DNA from 3 places in the Arthrobacter sp. UKPF54-2 genome. Region 2 is predicted to be linked to each of the others. Evidence: riboswitches for the same ligand, from Rfam matches in the RefSeq annotation. Region 2 holds a riboswitch; each other region holds the start of a gene.
The links. A riboswitch is a leader RNA that binds a small molecule or an ion and turns the genes downstream of it on or off. The one in region 2 is predicted to bind S-adenosylmethionine.
Positions count from the first base shown of each region.

Region 1 (5,213 bases), 1.2 Mb from region 2:
GTGCTCGGCGGACAGGTACGCGGCGACCAGGCCGGCGTCGTAGCCCGCAACCGAGAAGTTCACGACGCCGATCGTGCCCGGACCCTCGCCGCGGGCCGTGTCCTCGAAGATGTGGTGGACGCTCACGCCGTCGATCCGCTCAAGTCCTTCGACGAGGAAGGACCGGATGGCGTCCTCGTGGGCATGCCACTGCTGCTCGTCGAGGGCGGCGATGACTTCGGTGGCGCGGGCCAGCGCGGCGGCGCCCAAGACGTTGGGGGAACCGCCCTCGTGGCGGGCCGGGCCGGTGGTCCAGCTGACCGCGTCGAGCCGGGCGTCCCGCACGGCGCCGCCCCCGGCGAGGTGCGGTGTGCCGGCGTCGAGCCAGTCAGGGCGGCCGACCAGCACGCCGGCACCGAAGGGGGCGTAGAGCTTGTGCCCGGAGAAGGCGAGGTAGTCGACGTCGTCCGCGGTGATGTCGATGCGGCGGTGCGGGGCCAGCTGGGCGGCGTCGACGGCGATCCGGGCGCCGTATTCGTGCGCTAGTGCGGTGAGTTCACGGATCGGCAGGATTTCGCCGGTGACGTTGGAGGCGCCGGTGACGGCGAGCAGGCTCACGCCGCCGTGGGCGAGTTCCTCCCGCAGCCGCGCCAGCGTGCCGGCCAGGGTGCGGGCGGCGACGACGCTGCGGTGCGGGACGTTTTGCCAGGGCAGCAGGTTGGCGTGGTGCTCGATGTCGAGGTACAGCACCTCGCCGGTGTGCCGGCCCCTGGCGACGGGTAGGCAGCCGGCGAGCAGGTTCAGCGAGTCGGTGGTGTTCCGGGTGAAGATCACCGAGTCGTCCGGGCGGCCGCCGACGAAGCCGCGGACGATGTTCCGGGCGTTTTCGTAGACCGAGGTGCTGAGCTGGGAGGCGTAGCCGGCGCCGCGGTGGACGCTGGCGTAGTAGGGCAGGATCTCGTTCAGGTAGGCGGAGACCACGGACAGCGCCGGGGCGGAGGCGCCGTAGTCCAGGTTGGCGTAGCGGACGTGGCCGCCCTGGATCAGCGGGGCAAGGATTTCGGCGCCGGAGACCGCGGACAGCGGCCGGCGGGCAGCAACGGCGGGACGGGCAGGGGTGGTGGCAGTCGTCATGGGACCTCGCTCGGAAAGGACCCCGCTCACAGGGGATCCGCGCTTGCCGGGTCCGCTCCGGACCGGCCAGGTCGTCACCCGGGGCACCCCGCCGCGAATGGAGGGTTGCCGGCCAGCAAACCGGGGTTTCGCGCTGGCACTCGTGACCTGCTTCGAGCCTAGGACATGGCCCTCCGCACCGAAAAGGGAGGCCGGAATATGAAGCGCAGTGTTACGGCCGGCCTGGAGCGGGAGCGCCTAGAGCAGGTCGTCGAGGTCCGGGTTGAGGCGCTTGAGGACTTCCGAGTGCAGGATCGAGTTGGTGGCCAGGGCGTTGCCGCCGAAGGGGCCGTCCTCGCCCTCCAGCGAGGTGAAGCGGCCGCCGGCTTCGGTGACGATCGGCACCAGCGCTGCCATGTCGTAGAGGTTGAGTTCCGGCTCGCAGGCGATGTCGACGGCGCCTTCGGCCACCAGGCAGTAGGACCAGAAGTCGCCGTAGGCGCGCGTGCGCCAGACTTCCTCGGTGAGGCCGAGGAACTCGTCCAGGTTGCCACGCTGCTTCCAGCCGCCCAGGGAAGAGTAGGACAGGGACGCGTCCGAGAGCTGGGAGACGTTGGAGACTTTCAGCCGGGTGGCCGCGGCCAGGGAACGGCCCGTGTAGGCCCCGGCGCCCTTGGCCGCCCACCAGCGCTTGCCCAGGGCGGGGGCGCTGACGACGCCGACCACGGGCTCGCCCTCGTCGACGAGGGCGATCAGGGTGGCCCAGACGGGGACGCCGCGGACGAAGTTCTTGGTGCCGTCGATCGGATCGATGATCCAGCGGCGGGAGCCGTGGCCGGTGCTGCCGAATTCCTCGCCGAGGACGGCATCGCGCGGGCGGGAACGGGACAGCTGGCCGCGGATGGATTCCTCGGCGGCCTTGTCGGCGTCGGTGACGGGGGTCAGGTCCGGCTTCGTCTCGATCCGAAGGTCGAGCGCCTTGAAGCGGCTCATGGTCTGGGAATCTACGGAATCTGCCAGTACATGGGCAAGGCGCAGGTCATCGTTGTAGCTCGAAGCGGGTTGGCTCATGGTTCCAAGCTACCGGCAAAACCCGCCGGAGACCGGGAGGCCACGTCGCCGCCCGCCGAGGAGGCCCTGTCAGGAGGCCCGCTAGGAGACGCTGCCGAGTTCCTTGGTTTCCTGCGCCTCAAGCCGGGGGTCGGTGCCGAGCAGCCGGCGCAGCGACGCGAGCCGGGCCGGGCCGGACGGGCCGGCGTGGCCGCCCTGCACCCAGGCGTCCACCCCGCAGTTGACGGCGGCGGAGTCATGTTTGCAGCCGCGGTCGCAGTCTTCGGTGCCGGGCGCCAGGTCGGGGAAGGACCGCAGGATCCGGTCCGGGTCCACGTGGGCCAGGCCGAACGACCGGATTCCGGGGGTGTCGATGATCCAGCTGCCGGCGGGCGCGCCGTTGACTTTCAGCGCCAGCGCGGAGGAGGAGGTGTGGCGGCCGCGGCCGGTGACGGCGTTGACCCCGCCGGTGGCGCGTTCGGCCCCGGTCAGGGCGTTGACCATGGTGGATTTTCCGACGCCGGAGTGGCCGAGCATCACGGTGACTTTGCCGTCGAGGTGGGCGCGGAGCTCGGAGACAGCGGCCTTGTCCAGCCGGGCGGAGAGCCCGTCATCGGACCGGGCGTCGATGCCGGAGGCCGCCGAATCCGCGGTCTTGGAGATGATCACCGGGAAGTCAAGGTGCTGGTAGTTGGCGAGGAGCTCGGCGGGATCCTTGACGTCGGCCTTGGTGACGAGCAGCAGCGGCTCGATGCCGGCGTCGTACGCGGCCACGAGCGCGCGGTCGATGAACCCGGTGCGCGGTTCAGGGTTGGCGGCGGCCACGACGACGACGAGCTGGTCGGCGTTGGCGACGACGGCGCGTTCGATCGGGTCGGTGTCGTCGGCGCTGCGGCGCAGCAGCGTCCGGCGGTCCTGGATCTTGACCAGTCGCGCGAGGGTGTCGGGTTCGCCGCTGACGTTGCCGACCAGGGAGACGAAGTCGCCGGCCACCACGGGGTTGCGGCGCAGTTCCCGGGCCCGCGCCGCGATGATCTTGCGTTCGTCCACGGTGCCTTCGCCGACGACGGCGGTGTACCGCCCGCGGTCAACGGTGATGATCCGGCCGGTGACGGCGTCGTCGTGGCTGGGCCGGTCCTTGGTGCGGGGCCGGGTGCCCTTTTTGTTGGGGCGGATCCGGACGTCGGACTCGTCCCAGGAGTCAGTGCTGCGTGCCACCGTCGGCGTCCTTTTCTGCAGTGGTTCCCTGCGCCAGCATGGCTTCCCAGAGCTGCGGGAAGTCGGGCATGGTTTTGGCCGTGGTGCCGATGTCCTCGACCTCGACGCCGGGCACGGCCAGGCCAAGGATGGCGCCCGCGGTGGCCATGCGGTGGTCGGCGTAGCTGTGCACGACGCCGCCGTGCAGGGCGGCGGGGCGGATGATGAGGCCGTCGGCGGTCTCTTCGGCGTCGCCGCCGAGCCGGGTGATTTCCGCGACGAGGGCGGCGAGCCGGTCCGTTTCGTGGCCGCGGAGGTGGGCGATGCCGCTCAGCCGCGACGGGCCGGCGGCCAGGGCGCAGAGGGCCGCGACGGTGGGGGCAAGCTCGCTGGTCTGGTCGAAGTCACCGCCCTTGATCTCGGGCCCTCCGGCGACGGTCAGGGTGCCGCCCTCCAGCGTCACCGTCGCGCCCATCGCCGCCAGGATCCCGCGCCAGAGGTCACCGACCTGCGTGGTTTCTGCCGGCCAGTTGGGGATCCGCACGGTGCCGCCGGTGGCGAGGGCGGCCGCGAGGAACGGCCCGGCGTTGGAGAGGTCCTGTTCGATCCGCTGGTCAAAGGCCCGGATCGGGCCGGGGGAGACCATCCAGTGGTTCGGGACGGAGTCATCCACCGCGACGCCGACGCCGCGGAGCGCTGCCACCGTCATGTCGATGTGGTCAAGGCTCGGCACGGGCTCGCCCGGGTTCTCGGTGCTGCGGTGCTCCAGGTGCAGGCCCTCGGTGAAGCGGGCGCCCGCCAGCAGCAGGGCGGAAACAAACTGGGACGAGGCGCTGGCGTCGATGACGAGGTGGCCGCCGCGGACCTCCCCGGTGCCGCGGACGGTGAACGGCAGGGACGACGCCGGGCCGCCGTCGGGGGCGGTGACCGCGACGCCAAGTCCGGCCAGGGCCTCGATGATGGTGCCCATCGGACGTTTGCGGGCGTGCGGGTCGCCGTCGAAACGCGATTCGCCGCGCCGCAGGGCGGCCAGCGGCGGCACAAAGCGCATGACCGTTCCGGCGAGGCCGCAGTCAATCACGGCGTCCGTGGCCACCGCGCCGCCGGCGATCGGGCTGATCTCAAGGTCCGGGCCGAAGGCACCGTCCCCGGGCACCTCCGTGATGGTGGCCCCCAGGTGCCGCAGGGCCTGGACCATCAGGGCGGAGTCCCGCGAGTGCAACGGGGCGCGCAGCCGGGAAGGTCCGTCCGCGAGGGCGGCGAGCACCAGGTACCGGTTGGTCAGGGACTTGGAGCCCGGAACGGTGACGGTGGCGTCAACGGGGCGCTCCGCGAAGGGCGCACGCCAGTGCGGACCGCCGCCGGCCGGAAGGGATGAGGCTGCCGCGGTGGGGGTGGTGCCAGTCATTGACGCTCTAGGCTCCGACCGCGTGGTCGACGGCCTTGCGGACCGCCTTGTCGGCCTTCTTCAGCTTCTTGCCGGTGGTCTTGCGCGCGTCGGCGGCGAGATGGGCGGTGGTCTTCCGTGCATCGGCGGCGAGGTGCTCGGCGCGCCAGGCCAGGCTCGGCTTGCCATCGGTGTCCACGGAAGCCAGCAGCACGCCGCCGGTCAGGGTGACGTTCTTCAGCAGCTGCTTGCGGCGGGCGTCGCGGGCCTCCTTGGAGGAGATGTCCGCGCTGCGCCATTCCACGTACGCGTTGAGCGCCGAGATGGCGGCCAGCACGGTGGCGGCGAGGCGGGCGGACTTGCCGAGGGCGAAGAGGACGCCGGCGCCCACCTGGGTGCCGCCGATCACGCGGGCCAGGACCTTCTCATTGGTCTGGAACGGGAGCGACTCGGCGGCGCGGCGCAGCAGGGGAGAGAGCTGCGTCGC
Region 1 covers NZ_CP040174.1:2,375,825-2,381,037, forward strand. Annotated here, with positions in the region: gene E7Y32_RS10930 (aminotransferase class V-fold PLP-dependent enzyme) at 1-1,113, opposite strand, end outside; SAM riboswitch class IV at 1,148-1,261, opposite strand; gene hisN (histidinol-phosphatase) at 1,351-2,163, opposite strand; gene E7Y32_RS10940 (ribosome small subunit-dependent GTPase A) at 2,245-3,360, opposite strand; gene aroA (3-phosphoshikimate 1-carboxyvinyltransferase) at 3,344-4,747, opposite strand; gene E7Y32_RS10950 (DoxX family protein) at 4,755-5,213, opposite strand, start outside.
Region 1: another riboswitch for S-adenosylmethionine. It lies ahead of E7Y32_RS10930 (aminotransferase class V-fold PLP-dependent enzyme); the one in region 2 lies ahead of E7Y32_RS00300 (homoserine O-acetyltransferase).

Region 2 (5,213 bases):
CGTGCAGCCGAACACCAAACTGTTCTTCGGCGAGGTGGTCTCCAACCCCCGCCAGGACGTGCTGGACATCGAGGGCATCGCGCAGGTGGCCCATCAGGCCGGGGTGCCGCTGATCGTGGACAACACCCTCTCCACCCCGTACCTCATCCGGCCGATCGAGTGGGGCGCCGACATTGTGGTCCACTCGGCCACCAAGTACCTCGGCGGCCACGGAACTGCGATCGCCGGCGTGATTGTGGACTCCGGCAACTTCGACTTCGGCAAGGACCCGGAACGTTTCCCCGGCTTCAACACCCCGGACCCCACCTACAACGGCCTGGTCTACGCCCCGGACCTCGGGGCGGACGGGGCGCTCGGGGCGAACCTGTCCTACATCCTCAAGGCAAGGGTCCAGCTGCTGCGCGACCTCGGCTCGGCCGTGTCCCCGTTCAATGCCTTCCTCATCGCCCAGGGCCTCGAGACCCTGAGCCTGCGGGTGGAACGGCACGTCGCCAACGCCTCCCGGGTGGCCGAATGGCTGGAAGCCAGGGACGACGTCGAATCCGTCGCCTACGCGGGGCTGCCGTCCAGCCCCTGGTACGAGCGCGGCCGCAAGTACGGGCCCAAGGGGACCGGCGCCGTCGTCGCTTTCAACCTCGCCGGGGGAGCGGAGGCCGGCAAACGCTTCGTCGACGCCCTCGAACTGCATTCCCACGTGGCGAATATCGGCGATGTGCGCTCGCTGGTGATCCACCCGGCGTCGACCACGCACAGCCAGCTCTCGCCGGAACAGCAGGCGGTGGCCGGCGTCAATCCGGGGCTGGTGCGGCTGTCGGTGGGGCTCGAACACATTGACGACATCATCGCGGACCTCGACGCCGGCTTCCGGGCGGCCAAGGACGCCTGAGCGCCGCCGTCCCGGAATCTCCCCACCTTTGCGGGCACGACGCCGGGACTCGCCGGCACTTTGCGGCCACCCGCCGTACACGTCCCTCAAAGGTGGGGAAACTGCGGTGTGCAGGGATCCGACTGTCACATGGACGTCATAATCTTCGCGCTTGCGCCCCCGGGTTTCGTAGAATCAACGCAGGTCATGAGTGCCAGTGACAGCCCCGGCTTGCTGGCCGGCAACCCTCCTTCCGCGGCGGGGTGCCCCGGGTGAAGACCTGGCCTGCCGGTCTGCTGACGGCGGGCAAGCGCGAGGTTAGGTCCCCACATGACGATTGCCGTCTCCCGCACGGGAGTACCCGAAAACACGCCCGCGGTCCCCGACGGAACCGTGCAGTACCTGTCGGTCGGCTCCCTGATGTTGGAATCCGGGGCCACCTTGCCGGAGGTCACCCTCGCCTACGAGACCTGGGGCACCCTCAACGCGGACGCCTCCAATGCGGTCCTGATTGAACACGCCTTGACCGGGGACACCCACGTCACCCGGGGCGCCGGCGAGGAACCGGGCTGGTGGGAGCAGCTGGCCGGTCCCGGCGCCCCGGTGGACACGGACAAGTACTTTGTTGTCTCCATCAACATCCTCGGCGGCTGCTACGGCTCCACCGGGCCCTCGACCCCGGGGCCGGACGGCCGGCCTTGGGGCTCCCGCTTCCCGCTGGTGACCCTCCGCGACAGCACCGCCGCCGAGGCCCGGCTCGCCGACGCCCTGGGGATCGGCAGCTGGTACGCCGTGCTCGGCGGCTCCCTCGGCGGAGCCCGCGCCCTGGAATGGGCGGTCAGCTACCCGGCGCGGGTCCGGCGCTGCGCCGTCATTTCCGTGGGCGCCAGCAGCACCGCCGAGCAGATCGCCTTCGCGCAGGCCCAGACCCTCGCCATCCGCCAGGACCCCAACTTCAACGGCGGCGACTACTACGGCGGCCCGGAGCCGGATGCCGGGCTGGCCCTGGCGCGCCGGATCGCCCACATCACGTACCGCTCCGCTGCCGAGCTGGACGGCCGCTTCGGACGGAACGCCCAGGCTGCCGAGGCGCCGCTGGAGGCCGGGTCGCTGGCGGGCCGGGGCCGCTACCAGGTGGAGAGCTACCTGGACCACCAGGGCAACAAGCTGGTGCGCCGCTTCGACGCCAACAGCTATATCGCCATCACCGAAGCGCTGATGAGCCACGACGTCACGCGCGGCCGCGGAACCCTGGAACAGGCCGTTTCCCGCGCCACGGCGGAGTTTTTCGTGGCGGCAGTGGACTCGGACCGGCTGTACTTCCCGGCCCAGTCCCATGAACTTGCCGGCGCCCTGCCGGGGGAGGTTCCGGTGCACATCATCGAGGCTCCGATCGGCCACGACGGCTTCCTGACCGAAATCGGCCAGCTCAGCAAACAGCTCCGGAGCAACTTCTTCGCGTAGCCGGGGAAGGCTGTGTGCATTTTTGCAGACACGCCCTGCGGGATTAGTGGTTGAGCCTCCGGCCGCGCGAGGCCATACTCGTGGAGAATGACGCCGTGTGTCCCAGTTCACACACGCGTTGTCAACCTAATGGTCCACAGGGTGTCGAAGGCGACACCAAAGGAGTTCGCATGAGCACGGAAAACGCCGCCGCACGGCGCGCAGATGGGGCCGACGTCAAGACGTCCGGCCTCAAAAAGGTAGTAACGGCCTCCATGGCCGGCACGGTTGTCGAGTGGTACGAGTTCTTCCTCTACGCCTCCGCGGCGACCCTCGTCTTCGGCAAGGCATTCTTCCCCAACTCCGGCACCGAACTGGACGGCATCATTGCAGCCTTCCTCACCTACGCTGTCGGCTTCGTGGCCCGCCCAATCGGCGGCATCGTGTTCGGCCACTTCGGTGACAAGTTCGGCCGCAAGCAGCTGCTCCAGCTGAGCATCATCCTGGTCGGTGTCTCCACCTTCCTGATGGGCTGCCTCCCGACTTTCCAGCAGATCGGCTACTGGGCTCCGGCCCTGCTGGTCTTCCTGCGCTTCGCCCAGGGTTTCGCCGTGGGCGGTGAATGGGGCGGCGCAGTCCTCCTCGTCGCAGAACACAGCCCCAGCAAGTCCCGCGGCTTCTGGGCCGCGTGGCCGCAGTCCGCCGTCCCGCTGGGCAACCTGCTGGCAACGGGTGTGCTGTTCACGCTCTCCGCCACGCTGTCCTCCGCCGACTTCCTCGGCTGGGGCTGGCGCGTCGCCTTCTGGCTCTCCGCCGTGATCGTGCTCGTCGGCTACTACATCCGCACCAAGGTCCAGGACGCCCCGATCTTCCTCGAGGCACAGAAGGAAGTCACCGTTGAGAAGAAGGGCTACGGCGTCGGCGAAGTCTTCCGCCGCTACCCCCGCGGCGTCTTCACCGCCATGGGCCTGCGCTTCGCGGAGAACATCCTGTACTACCTGGTGGTCACCTTCTCCATCACGTACCTCAAGGTCATCGTCCAGACGGACACCTCCCGGATCCTGCTGCTGCTGCTCGTGGCGCACTTCATCCACTTCGCCGTCATCCCGTTCGTCGGCAAGCTCTCCGATAACCTGGGCCGCAAGCCCGTCTACATGGCCGGCGCCGTCCTGGGCGCCACGTGGGGCTTCTTCGCCTTCCCGATGATGGACACCAAGAATGACCTCGTCATCCTCGCGGCCATCACCATCGGCTTGCTGTTCCACTCCCTGATGTACGCCGGACAGCCGGCCATCATGGCCGAGATGTTCCCGACCCGGATGCGTTACTCCGGCGTCTCGCTCGGCTACCAGGTGACCTCGATCGTGGCCGGTTCGCTTGCCCCGATCATCGCCGTCGCCCTCCTGGGCCAGTACAAGTCCTCCGTCCCGGTGGCCATCTACCTGCTCGGTGCCTGTGTGGTCACCATGGTGGCGGTCTACTTCCTGAAGGAAACCCGCGGAATCTCCCTGCACGACGTCGACGCCGCCGACGCCCAGGGCACTGCCGACCTCCTTGCCGCAGGCAAGAAGTAGCGGGCAACTTCACGAGTCGCTAACCACGGCAGCCCCCGTCCCCGCCCTGCGGAGACGGGGGCTGCTGTCGTAGTGGCGGGGGACGCTCGACGTTTGACCGCCACCCCGGCTCAGCCGGCCAGCACGTCCTGGCGTTCGACGATCTCGGCCCGGACAGCTGCCAGCACTGCCTGCACCGGCGCGGAGCGCAGTGATTCGGCCCTCGCCACGGCCCAGATCGGCAGCTGCCGCTGGAAGTCGTCCGGCAGGACCGGCACGAACCCGGGTTTACCGACGACGAGGAAGTTCGGCAGCAGCCCGATCCCGGCAGCTCGGCGGACGGCCTCGAGCTGGGCGAAGATACTCGTGGCCTGGAAGCTGGAGCGCGGCATCGGCAGCTGGGTGGAGCGGTGGCCCAGCTCCGCGACCTGCAGCGCCGACTCGACGTAGGAGACAAAGCCGTGCCGCCGGACGTCGTCGAGCGTTTCCGGCAGCCCGTGCTCCTCCGAGTACTGCGGGCTGGCGTAAAGCCGCAGGAAGTAGTTGGACAGGAAGATGGTCTGCGCGTTGCTGACCTCCAGGTTGCCCACCACCACCTCCAGGTCCACGCCGGAGCGGTTCTGGCTGACCTTGCGGGTGGCACTGAGCATCTCCACGTTCAGCAGGGGATGCTGCTGCTGAAGCCGGACCAGAGCCGGGGCGACGAATTCGGCGCCGAAGCCGTCCGGCGTGCTGATCCGGACCAGGCCGGAGAGCACGTCCTCCGATCGGGCGATCCGGCCGGACAGTGCGCCCAGGGTCCCCTCGATGGCCTCCGCGGCCGCCACCGCCTGGGACCCCAGCTCGGTGAGCTCCCAGCCGTGCGGGCTGCGCTCCAGCGTCCGGCCGCCAAGCTGTTTGTCCAGGGCGAGGATCCGGCGCGAGATGGTGGTGTGCGTGGTGCCGAGGGTCTCCGCGACGGCGTTGAATCGGCCGAGCCGTGCCACCGTCAGCAGGATCAGCAGGTCGTCCGGGCTGGGAAGCCGTTTCAAGTCCACCGCTGGCCTTTCGTCGATGTGCATTGATGCACATGCCATCTTCACTTTTTCCCCTTGATTGCACTGTATCAGGGTGTGATGCTGGACACGGAACCCGGCCAATGCGCCGGACACAATGCAGAGCAAAGGAGCTTATGCCATGGCAGTTGTCGCCTGGATCGGACTGGGAAACATGGGCGGGTTCATGTCAGTGAACCTGGCCAAGGCCGGAAACGAGGTCCGCGGCTTTGACCTGAATCCCGAGGCCGTGGCGGCAGCCGAGGCAGGGGGAGTCAAGCCCGCCGGCAGCATTGCCGAGGCAGTTGAGGGCGCCGA
Region 2 covers NZ_CP040174.1:58,166-63,378, reverse strand. Annotated here, with positions in the region: gene E7Y32_RS00305 (bifunctional o-acetylhomoserine/o-acetylserine sulfhydrylase) at 1-886, shown strand, start outside; SAM riboswitch class IV at 1,069-1,184, shown strand; gene E7Y32_RS00300 (homoserine O-acetyltransferase) at 1,196-2,329, shown strand; gene E7Y32_RS00295 (MFS transporter) at 2,500-3,882, shown strand; gene E7Y32_RS00290 (LysR family transcriptional regulator) at 3,993-4,892, opposite strand; gene mmsB (3-hydroxyisobutyrate dehydrogenase) at 5,038-5,213, shown strand, end outside.

Region 3 (5,213 bases), 1.4 Mb from region 2:
GGGCCGCCGAGCACTGCGCGCCCCTGAGGGCTACCCGTGCGAGTTCACCCTCGGCTGGCTCGGCTACCTCGGCTACGAACTCAAACGCGAGACCGGCGGCAGCAAAGTGGACGCCGCGACCCCGGATGCCAGCCTGATCTTCGCCGGCCGCGCCGTGGTCCTGGACCACCTCGAACGCACCGCGTGGCTGCTCGCCCTCGACACCCCGGATGCAGGCGAGTGGCTGGCCACGGCCCGCGCCGCCGTCGCGGCGGCGGAGCAGGTCCTCGGGTCCGCTGCCGGCGGGAGCAGCGGCGTCGGACCTTCGGCCGGGACCGCCCTGGACTTCGGCGCACGGGACTCCGAGGCCGCGTACAAGGCCAAGATCGCCGCGGCGCAGCACGAGATCACCGAGGGCAACAGCTACGAGGTCTGCCTCACCACTGCTCTGACCGCCACCGTGGCTGCCGGGGAGATCGACCCGTGGCAGACCTACCTGGCGCTGCGGCGCCGCAACCCGGCGCCCTTCGCGAGCTTCCTGCGGCTGGCGGACCTCACCGTGGCCAGCACCTCGCCGGAGCGCTTCCTGCGCATCTGCGCCGACGGCGCGATGCGGGCCGAGCCGATCAAGGGCACCCGCGGCCGGGACTCCGACGCCGCCCTCGACGAGAGACTGCGCCACGACCTCGAATCCTCGCCCAAAGACCGGGCAGAGAACATCATGATCGTCGACCTGCTGCGCAACGACCTCAGCCATTTCGCTGTGCCCGGCTCGGTGTCAGTCACCCGGCTGTGCGCGATCGAAAGCTACGCCACGGTCCACCAGATGGTCAGCACCATCGACGCACGGCTCCGGCCCGGGATGCCGCGGGCCGAGGCCGTCGCGGCCTGCTTCCCGGCCGGCTCCATGACCGGGGCGCCCAAGGTCAGCACCATGGCCATCCTGGACCGGCTCGAGGCCGCGCCGCGCGGCGTCTACTCCGGCGCGATCGGCTACTTCTCGCTCAGCGGCGCCACCGACCTCGCGGTGGCCATCCGCACCCTGGTGGTCGCCTCCGGCCCGGACCGCGACACCGTGAGCCTCGGCGTCGGCGGTGCGATCACCGCAGATTCCTCCCCGCAGGAAGAGTACGAGGAGATCAGGACCAAGGCCTTCGGGGTTCTTTCGGCGCTCGGCGCTGAGTTCCCCCCGGGCTAGGTGCATGCCTAAGCCTGAGGCCGCACCGGGGCCGCGGCGGGTTACTGCAGGGTGGCCGTGAGCCGGGCGACATTGTCCACGTACTTGACGCCCATTGGCCGCTTGACCCATTCCTCGAGCTTGAGCTCGCGCGAAATGCCCCGGTAGGTGTCCTCCACGGCGCGGATCCGCTGCACGATGTCCTCGCCGAGCAGCATCACGGAGACCTCAAGGTTGAGCGAGAACGAGCGCATGTCCATGTTGCTCGAGCCCAGCACGGCCACCTCGTCGTCCACCGTGAAGTGCTTGGCGTGCAGCACAAAAGGCGCCTTGTAGAGGTAGATCCGCACCCCGGCCTCCAGCAGCGCCTCATAGTAGGACTGCTGGGCGTGGTGGACCAGGAACTGGTCACCCTTCTCCGAAACGAACAGTTCGACGTCGACCCCGCGCTGGGCTGCCGTCGTCACCGCGTAGAGCAGCGAGTCGTCCGGGACAAAGTACGGGCTGCAGATCGAGAGCTTGTGCTGCGCCGAGTAGATCAGCGTGTTGAACAGCCGCAGGTTGTTCTCGGTGATGAACCCCGGGCCGCTGGGCACCACCTGGGCGGTGACATGGCCCGGGGCGGATTCGGGCTGGTGGGCCAGCTGGTGTTCCAGCGACTCATCCGTCTCACTGAGCCAGTCGGTGGCGAACACCACGTTGAGGGTGGTGACGATCTGGCCGCGCATGCAGGTCATCAGCTCGACCCACTCGCGGCCCACCTTGCGGTGCTTCGGGTTGTTGTAGGACGGTTCGATCAGGTTCTGCGATCCGGTGAAGGCCACCTCGCCGTCGATCACCATGATTTTGCGGTGGTTGCGCAGATCGGGCCGGCGCCACTGGCCGTGCACCGGCCGCAGCGGCAGCATGGGCCGCCAGCGGATTTTGCTCGCCTCGAGCCGTGCAATCAGCTTGCGGTACCCCTTGATGCGCAACGTGCCAAGGTGGTCGAACAGGATCCGGACCTCGACGCCGCGCTCGGCGGCGTCCTCCAGGGCCGTCAGCAGATCGTCGGTGACGTGGTCCGAGCTCATGATGTAGAACTCGGCGTTGACGAACGATTTGGCCTCCCGGACCGCCGCGGCCATTGCCTTGATGGAATCCGGGTAGCCGGGCAGCAGCTCCACGCTGTTGCCGTCCACCATCGGCAGCGAGCCGAGGGTCTTGTTCAGTTCCGCGGCGGACGCCACCCACTCGGGCCCGTCATAGTTGCTTTCAGCGGCGGCCAAGGCCGAGGTCCCGGCCCGCACCCGCGTGTTCACCGCCTCCTGCTGCGCGCGGCGGCGGCGGGAGAGCCGGAAGTTGCCGAACAGCAGGAACAGCACCAGGCCAAGGGCCGGCACAAAGAAGATGCCCAGCAGCCAGGCCATCGCGGTGGTGGGCCGGCGGTTGCCGGGAATGATGCCCAACGCCAGCACACGGATGACGAGATCAATCACCGTCAGGATCAGAATCACCCAGGACGGCAATATCCCGGTCAGCGGAAACGGCCACAGCACAGGCGTACCCCTCAAGCTCCAGACCCGCGGAACAGTTCCGGAACGGGCAACCCGCACAGCTTATCCCGCCGCGGGCCGCACTAAGCTGAAGGCATGACTGCCTCCGCCTCTGTTCCCGCCCCCGCCACGGTGCTGGTGTTCCTCGATCCCGCGCACGAGAACGGCCGGATCGCCGACTCGTCCCGGCCGCAACTGATGGCCACGGACCAAGGGGCCACCCGCGGCGACGGCGTCTTCGAGTCGCTGCTGGCGGTGGGCGGTACGCCGCGGAAGCTGCAGGCCCACCTGAGCCGGCTGGCCGGCTCCGCCCGGGCACTGGAGCTGGAAATCCCGGCCGAGGACGCCTGGCGCCGCGCGATCGGGACCGCGATCAGCGAGTTCCGCAGCCGGTCCGGCGGCGACGCCGACGGGACAGACGAACTGGTGGTGAAACTCCTCGCCACCCGCGGCGTCGAAGGCGCCGCCACCCCCACCTGCTGGGTCCAGGCCTCCCCGCCCCCGGCCGCCGGGCGCCAGCAGCGCGAGAGCGGCATCGACGTCCTCCTGCTCGACCGCGGCTATGACAGCGAGGTCGGCGAACGCGCGCCGTGGCTGCTGCTGGGCGCCAAGACCCTGTCCTACGCCGTGAACATGGCGGCGCTCCGCTACGCCCACCACCAGGGCGCGGACGACGTCATCTTCACCTCCGCCGACGGCAGGGTGCTGGAGGGCCCGACGTCGACCGTCCTGCTGGCGCACCTGGAGACTTCCGACGACGGCGCGGGCGGGGTCCGCACCGTGCGCCGGCTGATCACCCCGCAGCTGGACAGCGGCATCCTTCCCGGCACCTCGCAGGGCGCCCTGTTCACCGCGGCCAAGGCCGCCGGCTGGGAACTGGGCTACGGCCCGCTGGTACCCGCCGACCTCTACGACGCCGACGCCGTGTGGCTCATCTCCAGCATCCGGCTCCTTGCGCCGGTAAACCACATCGACGGCAAGGAAATCGGAACACCCGAACTGCGCCGGCAGCTGACGGCCGAGCTGAACGCGCTGTACGCCACGATCGAGTAAGGTCCAGGCGCCGGCGCGGGTCCGGTTACTTAACATGACGACGGCGGCTCTGCGGGCCGGCGTCGCGGGTGTTACGTTTTTGGTGAGTAATGAGACCCGGCGCCAAGCCCTGACTGGCCGGTCGGCAACCCTCCCTTTCGCGGCGGGGTGCCTCAGGTGAATACTCGGCATATCGAAATTCGAGCTGCAAGCGTGAAAGAAGGAGATCCGTCGTGCCTGACGCGTCCGCCCCCGCTGTGCCTGATACAGCAACCGCATCGTCCCCCGCCGGCGCCGAGGAGAAGCTGGCTTACCGCCTGTTCACGGGCCCCGACGACCGCGCCTTTTGCGAGCGCGTGTCCGCCGCGCTGGCCGAAGGCTACGTCCTGCATGGCAGCCCCTCCGCCACCTTCAACGGCAGCACCGTCATTGTGGCGCAGGCCGTGGTGCTGCCCGCCGCGATCGCCAGCGCCGACGCGGCCGTCGCGAACGCCGTGGACGAACTCGACGCCGTCGAGTTCGAGGGCGAAGGCCACGCGTGAGCTACGCCGGAGACTTGACCCCGCAGGAGGCCTGGGAACGGCTTGCGGCCGGCGCTGTCCTGGTGGACGTCCGGACCGAGGGCGAGTGGGCGCACATTGGCGTCCCCGACACCGCGGGCGGACGCCGGGAGCCGCTGTTCATCCAGTGGACGTTGGCCGGTGGGTACCCCAACCGGCAGTTCCTGGACCAGCTGCGGGCGCAACTACCGGACCACGACGGCGCCGACCTCATCTTCCTGTGCCGCTCCGGCGCGCGTTCCGTGGCGGCAGCCACCGCCGCCACGGCCGCCGGCTTCACCGCCTACAACGTCCTGGAGGGCTTCGAGGGCGAACCGGACGCCTCCGGCGCCCGCACCGTGAATGGCTGGAAGAACCGCGGCCTCCCCACCAACCCCGGAAAGCACTAAGTGGGCTTCAATCCCGACGCCCAGGGCTGGAGCCCGGATACCCAGGCCGTCCGCGGCGGGCTGGACCGCACCGGTTTCCAGGAGACCACCGAGCCGATCTTCCTGAACTCCGGCTTCGTCTACGAATCCGCGGCAGCGGCGGAGCGTGCCTTCACCGGCGAGGACGAGCGCTTTGTCTACTCCCGCTACGGCAACCCCTCGGTGGCCACGTTCCAGGAGCGGCTCCGGCTGCTCGAGGGCACCGAGGCATGCTTCGCGACCGCCTCGGGCATGTCCGCGGTGTTCACCGCGCTCGGGGCGCTGCTGGCCGCCGGCGACCGGGTGGTCGCGGCCCGCTCGCTGTTCGGCTCCTGTTTTGTGATCCTCAACGAGATCCTTCCCCGCTGGGGTGTGGAGACCGTCTTTGTCGACGGCCCGGACCTGGAGCAGTGGCGCGCCGCGCTCTCGGAGCCGACGACGGCGGTCTTCTTCGAATCCCCCTCGAACCCGATGCAGGAAATCGTGGACATCGCCGCGGTGAGCGGGCTGGCCCACGCCGCCG
Region 3 covers NZ_CP040174.1:1,445,946-1,451,158, reverse strand. Annotated here, with positions in the region: gene pabB (aminodeoxychorismate synthase component I) at 1-1,177, shown strand, start outside; gene cls (cardiolipin synthase) at 1,219-2,694, opposite strand; gene E7Y32_RS06550 (aminodeoxychorismate lyase) at 2,788-3,744, shown strand; SAM riboswitch class IV at 3,830-3,943, shown strand; gene E7Y32_RS06545 (DUF1737 domain-containing protein) at 3,981-4,265, shown strand; gene E7Y32_RS06540 (rhodanese-like domain-containing protein) at 4,262-4,672, shown strand; gene E7Y32_RS06535 (O-succinylhomoserine sulfhydrylase) at 4,673-5,213, shown strand, end outside.
Region 3: another riboswitch for S-adenosylmethionine. It lies ahead of E7Y32_RS06545 (DUF1737 domain-containing protein); the one in region 2 lies ahead of E7Y32_RS00300 (homoserine O-acetyltransferase).